Linked DNA regions of Prochlorococcus marinus XMU1406. The protein of the gene in region 1 interacts with the protein of each later gene in a pairwise test. Links are inferred from orthologs where the notes say so. Each region holds a gene or a part of one and is shown on either strand. Other genes may lie near its edges. The genes, in order: HA149_RS01605 and lpdA.

Region 1 (3,395 bases):
CCATCTCTTAAACAAACGGACATCTTATTAGTTGTATTTAAAGATATTTTTGAATTAAGTGAATCTTGATTTTCGCAAATCATTGCTGTTACAGCGTCTGCTGCGATTGCATGTGAATTATTGGTTATTGAGGTTATTGCATCTAATCTTGAGTTTGCACTATTAATAAATTCTTTTATATTGCTTAAATCATTTAATTTCTTATCGGCTGACAATAGTTGATTATTCTTTGAAACTGACATTCCTGAAGTAAAAATTTAAAGACCGATCTTAAGAATAATACAAAGCTAGTAAAAACAATACAATTTCAAACTTAACGCAACGCTTCTTAATTAATAACTTCATTCCAAAGTGATAGTTGAAATAATTCAAATAAAAATTTTTTTTCCGCTAGTATAAAATTACATTTTTTATAAAGTTTTGGATCAACAGGATTTAAAATTATCAAAGAAACTTATTTCCTCATATAAAAAGAGATTGGAAAAAGAAATTCTAGACAGAAGTATGAAATTAAAGATGCCTCAAAATAAATTTGAAGAAATAATTAATAACAATAATGAACTTATAAATTTAAAAAAAGCGTTAGAAGATCTAGAAACGGAATCTGAATCTCATAGTAAAGTCTGATTTTTGAAAAACCCTTCCAAAAGTGCCTCAAACCAACAATTTTCTTTTTAAGTCCCTAAACAATCAACAACTTCAAGCAGTAAAACATGTTTATGGACCACTATTAGTTGTAGCAGGTGCAGGTAGCGGAAAAACTAAGGCTCTTACTCACAGAATTGCAAACCTTATTGAGGGTAATTCTATAGATCCCTATAACATTCTCGCAGTCACTTTCACTAACAAAGCTGCTAAAGAAATGAAAGCAAGATTAGAGGTTCTTCTAGCCCAAGAATTAGCTTTTAATCAATTTGGTCAGCCTTGGACAACTCTCAAAGAAATTGATCAAAATCAATTAAGAACAAACGTTCACCAAGAGAGGCTTCAGAACCTTTGGATCGGGACTTTCCATTCCTTATTTTCAAGACTTTTGAGATACGATATTGAAAAATATACTGATCCAGAAGGCCTAAAATGGACAAGACAATTTTCAATTTATGATGAAACAGATTCTCAAACATTAGTAAAAGAAATTATCAGTCAAGATATGAATCTTGACCCAAAAAGATATGATCCCAAAAAGATTAAAAGATTAATAAGTAATGCTAAAAATCAATGCTTAACTTCTAATGATCTTTTAGAAAAAGCAGATAATAATTTTGATAAAACAGTTGCAGAAGCCTACAAGAGATATAGGATTTCGCTCTCAAAAAATAATTCTTTAGACTTTGATGATCTTCTACTTTTGCCTGTTTTCTTATTGAGGCAAAATGATATAGTCAGAGATTACTGGCACAAAAGATTTAAACATATTTTAGTTGACGAATATCAAGATACAAATAGAACACAATATGAACTTATAAAATTAATTACGACTGGAAATACTGAACCAAAAAAATTCTTCAATTGGGAAGATCGGTCAATTTTTGTAGTTGGGGATGCTGATCAAAGTATTTATAGTTTCAGAGCTGCTGACTTCAGAATTTTAATTGGTTTTCAAGAAGATTTTAAAACTTCAATCAATGATGATACAAAATCATCTTTAATTAAATTAGAAGAAAATTATAGGTCATCTTCCAATATCCTTGATGCTGCAAACTCACTAATTGAAAACAACTCTGAAAGAATTGACAAAGTTTTAAAGGCTACTAAAGAAAAAGGGGAACTTTTAACGTTACTTAGCTGTGATGATGAAATTTCCGAGGCAGAAGCAATTACCAATAAAATAAAATCACTCAATAACTATAATCAAAACCCAATTTGGAAAAATTTTGCAATTTTATATCGAACCAGAGCTCAGTCTAGAGTATTAGAAGAATCTCTTGTAAGGTGGCGCATTCCTTATACAATTTTTGGAGGATTGCGTTTTTATGATAGAAGAGAAATTAAAGATGCGATAGCATATTTGAAAGTTCTGGTTAATTCTTCAGATAACGTTAGTCTTTTACGAATCATAAATGTTCCTAGAAGAGGGATTGGTAAGACTACTATTCAAAAACTTAATGAACTATCTAATAGGTTAAATATCCCATTATGGGAGGTTCTTAATGATAAGCAAAGTCTTGAAGAAACAATAGGGCGATCATCAAAAGGAATTAATAAATTTACTGAAATTATGAATGATCTACTGTGTTACCTAGAAAATTCAGGTCCCGCTCAACTACTACAACTTATATTAGAAAAAAGTGGTTACTTAAGTGACTTGCTCTCTAGTGGGACTGAAGAATCTGAAGATAGAAGAAATAATTTACAAGAACTAATTAATGCAGCTACTCAATATGAAGAAGAAACAGAAAGTGGAGATGTAGAGGGATTTCTCTCTACAGCAGCCTTAACAACTGATAATGATACGAAGAAAAATAATCCTAACTCTGTAACTCTCATGACTCTGCATAATAGTAAAGGTTTAGAATTTCAAAATGTTTTTATCACTGGGCTAGAACAAGGTCTCTTCCCTAGCCATAGATCAATAGATACTCCCTCACTTCTTGAAGAGGAAAGAAGATTATGCTATGTAGGTATTACTAGAGCTAAAGAAAGAGTTTTCTTAAGTCATGCCAGAGAAAGAAGATTATGGGGTGGCATGCGTGAAGCAACAATTCCTTCAATATTTCTTTCCGAAATACCTGAAGATTTAATGGATGGCGAATTACCACAAACTGGTGGTGCTTCAATTAGAAGAGATTGGCATCTTGATCGTTTAACTAGAGTTGATCGAAACAATCCAAATGAATTTGTTAACAAACCAATAAATGCAGTAAGGAAATTATATTCAGGTCCCAGTAAAGGGAAAAGCTGGATAGTTGGAGATATGCTAATTCACTCAAAGTTTGGGAAAGGTGAAATCATACATATTTTTGGGAGTGGAGAAAAAATATCTTTAGCAGTAAAATTTGGTGATAAAGGAAGTAAAATTCTAGATCCCAGATTAGCTCCAATTCGTTATGTAAGTTAAAACTCATGAACGATATCTCTGATTACATCCAAGGGGAATTAATCAAAACTCCATTTAATCTATATAACCTAATTGCTAAATACATAGAATCTAATAACAATACTAAAGTAGCTTTTGTTGGCGGTTATTTAAGAGATTTATTAATTAGTAAATTCCACAAAAAATCGTTTTCTAAACCTGTAGATATTGATCTTGTTATTGAAGGATCCTCTATTTCTCTTGCAAAATTTATAAAAAAAAATATTGTAAATGTAGATTTATGTTTGATCAAGGAATTTAATTTATACAACACTGTAGAAATAAATATTAATGACTATAAAATTGATATTGCTTCTGC
Region 2 (3,266 bases), on another replicon or contig:
ATCAAAATATTTATGTAATTAAAATATAGTTGATAACAAATTTTCAAATTACTCATAGAAAATACTTTTTTAAAAATAACTAGTAAAAACAATAATCTAGTTAAAAGATTTAGATCATTTAAAAGAAGATCATCTCCAAAAGATCAAGACTTTTTTTGCATAGAGGGTACACATCTTATTGAAGAATTACTGAAGTCTGGAAAAAATCCCTCTAAGATTTTAGTTACCGAAAAATGGCTAAGAAAAAATCAAAATCTAAGCAAAAAATTTCATCACTCATTAATAAATATTGTCTCAGAGGAAGTCTTGGCATCTGCGATTTCAACAATTAATCCAGATGGTATAGCAGCTTTGGTAGAGATTTCAGCAATACCTAATTATCAATTTAATAAAAAAGATGATTTTGTTCTTGTTCTCGACAAGATTCAAGATCCTGGGAATATGGGTAATCTTTTTAGAACTGCTTTAGCTGCAGAGGTTGATTCAATTTTTTTAGCTGGAGGTGCGCATCCATTAGGCCAAAAGGTATTAAGGGCATCCTCTGGTGCAGTTTTTCATCTGCCATTTTTAAGATTTGATGGAACTGAAGAAGAAATATTAAATTCTTTACTTAAGTCTTTGTCTGAATTATCAAATGAAGGATTTAAGATTTTATCTACTAGTAGCCATAATAAAAGTTCAAAAAAATCTCCAAAACCTTATTGGGAAGTTGATTGGTCTAGACGTACCGCATTAATTTTGGGTAATGAAGGACAAGGTATTCATAAAAAAATTCAAGAAGCTTTTAATGAAACAATTACAATTCCGCATAGTGAGCTTGTAGAATCATTGAATGTGGCTTGTGTTGCAGTTCCGTTATTACTAGAACGAAAAAGAGTCGCATACACTTCTAATTAAATGAATAAAAAGTGACTGATTCAAATTTTGATTTTGATTTAATCGTAATAGGAGCAGGATATGGAGGTTTTGATGCCGCTAAACATGCTGCTGGTAAGGGACTGAAAGTCGCAATAGTAGAATCTTCAGATATGGGGGGCACTTGTGTTAACAAGGGTTGCGTTCCATCTAAAGCTCTTTTGGCTGCAAGTGGAAAAGTTAGAGAAATAGCTGATTATGAACATTTAGCTAAATTTGGTATTCATTCTTCTCCAGTAAGGTTCGAGAGATCAAAAATTGCAGATCATGCAAATAATTTAGTTTTAAATGTTAGAGAAAATTTAACAAAAACTCTTAAAAGGAGTGGAGTTGAAATTATTTTGGGTATTGGCAGAATTGAAGGAAATCAAAAAGTAGGTGTAAGAGATAAAAACGGAATTGATAAAATTTTCACATGTAAGAATATTGTTTTAGCAACTGGTTCTTCTCCTTTTGTACCCCGTGGAATAACTTTGGATAATAGGACTGTATTTACTAGTGATGATGCTGTTAAACTTGAGTGGCTTCCAAGATGGATAGCAATTATTGGAAGTGGATATATAGGACTAGAATTTGCTGATGTTTATACCGCGCTTGGTTGTGAAGTTACCATGATCGAGGCTTTGGAAAATATTATGCCAACATTTGATCCAGACATCACTAAAATCGCTAAGAAGAAACTTATTCAAGCAAGAGATATAGACACAAAATCAAATGTTTTTGCGACAAAAATAACACCTGGATGCCCTGTAAAAATTGAGCTGACAGATCCAAAATCTAAAGAAGTTGTTGAAACTTTAGAAGTTGACGCTGTACTAGTTGCAACTGGTAGAAGTCCTAATAGTAATAACTTAAATCTAGAGTCGGTTGGTATTGAAACAATAAAAGGTTTCATTCCTGTAGATGATCAAATGAGAGTTAAAAATGGTGATGAAATAATACCTAATATTTGGGCTGTTGGAGATGTAACAGGCAAACTAATGCTTGCCCATACAGCTGCAGCGCAGGGTACTATTGCTGTTGATAATATTTGCGGTGAAAATGTCGAAATTAACTATCAAAGTATCCCTGCAGCAACCTTTACTCACCCTGAGATAAGTTCAGTTGGTCTCTCTGAAGCTGAAGCTAAAGAGAAATCTGAAAAAGAAAATTTTACTATGGGTGTTGTCAAAAGTTTTTTTAAGGCTAATTCAAAAGCATTAGCTGAATTGGAGAGTGATGGATTGCTAAAGTTGATTTTTAATAAAGATAATGGGAAAGTATTAGGTGCTCATATTTTTGGGTTACATGCAGCTGATTTAATACAAGAAATTTCGAACGCTATTTCAAGGAACCAAGATGTAATTGAATTATCTAAAGAAGTTCATACTCATCCCACTCTTAGTGAAGTAGTGGAGGTCGCATATAAACAAGCGGCTTATCAAATAAATAATATCTAAAATTAATGGAGATAAGACGTAGGCCACCAAATCCGACAGTAAGGGTTGAAAAATTAGAATATGCTGTACCTCATAGAGAAGCACAAGCAAAAAATATTCTTGAAGAAATTGTATGGCACAAGGACATTGAAATTAAGAATTTTAAAAAAATAGTTTCTTTAGAAGATCTAATCAAAAAGATTGAAAACCTTCCTGCTCCCAAAGATTTTTATAAAAATATCTTGGAGTCAAAAATAAAACCAGGAGTAATTGCTGAAATAAAAAAAGCTAGTCCGAGTAAAGGAGTTATTAGAAAAGATTTTAATCCTGAAGATATAGCAGTTTGTTATGAAGGATTAGGTGCATCATGTATCTCAGTACTTACTGATAAAAGGTTTTTTCAAGGTAGTTATGAAATACTCGAAACTGTAAGGAAATCAACTAATCTCCCTCTACTCTGCAAAGATTTTATTATTTCTGCTTATCAGATTTATAAAGCAAGGGTATCTGGTGCTGATGCAATATTATTAATTGCTGCGATTTTAAGTGATGACGATTTAATTTATCTAAAGAAAATAGCTGATAATTTAAAGATGAGTGTCCTTGTTGAAGTTCATAACGATAATGAATTAGAAAGGATTCTAAAGTTAAAATCTTTTAATCTTATTGGAATAAATAATAGGGACCTAAAGACTTTTAAAACGGATTTAAAAACATCAATAGAATTGATGCATACATATGCTGATATATTTTTAAAACAAAATATTCTTCCCATTAGTGAATCCGGAATTAATTGTGCCGAAGATTTAGAATCGCTTAGATCTTTTGGAATCAAGGGAGTATTAATTGGTGAAACTTTTATGAGAGAAAGTGATATTGAACAAACTTTCAAGAGATTATTTAACTCACTTTAATTTTGCCTTCAAATCGTGC

What was found.
Region 2: the proteins of HA149_RS01605 (region 1) and lpdA interact in binary tests that used the Escherichia coli proteins (3 or more experiments, as listed by UniProt). The link is inferred for Prochlorococcus marinus XMU1406 from one-to-one orthologs.

Annotation. Positions count from the first base shown.
Region 1 is NZ_JAAORG010000001.1:295,390-298,784, reverse strand. What follows is about bases 295-3,353. They hold HA149_RS01605 (UvrD-helicase domain-containing protein), read left to right. Parts: upstream 295-649; coding sequence 650-3,058; downstream 3,059-3,353. Other genes in these bases: HA149_RS01600 (CCA tRNA nucleotidyltransferase), read left to right, coding at 3,064-3,353; HA149_RS01610 (hypothetical protein), read left to right, coding at 421-627. Also shown: HA149_RS01615 (R-phycoerythrin subunit beta), read right to left, coding at 1-242; more of HA149_RS01600, read left to right, coding at 3,354-3,395. UniProt on the Escherichia coli protein: A helicase with DNA-dependent ATPase activity. Unwinds DNA duplexes with 3'-5' polarity. Translocates on single-stranded DNA with 3'-5' polarity. Initiates unwinding more efficiently from a nicked substrate than double-stranded DNA.
Region 2 is NZ_JAAORG010000003.1:178,120-181,385, reverse strand. The notes cover bases 202-3,131. They hold lpdA (dihydrolipoyl dehydrogenase), read left to right. Parts: upstream 202-908; coding sequence 909-2,354; downstream 2,355-3,131. Other genes in these bases: trpC (indole-3-glycerol phosphate synthase TrpC), read left to right, coding at 2,360-3,131; HA149_RS07280 (TrmH family RNA methyltransferase), read left to right, coding at 202-897. Outside these bases: more of HA149_RS07280, read left to right, coding at 40-201; more of trpC, read left to right, coding at 3,132-3,247. UniProt on the Escherichia coli protein: Lipoamide dehydrogenase is a component of the glycine cleavage system as well as of the alpha-ketoacid dehydrogenase complexes.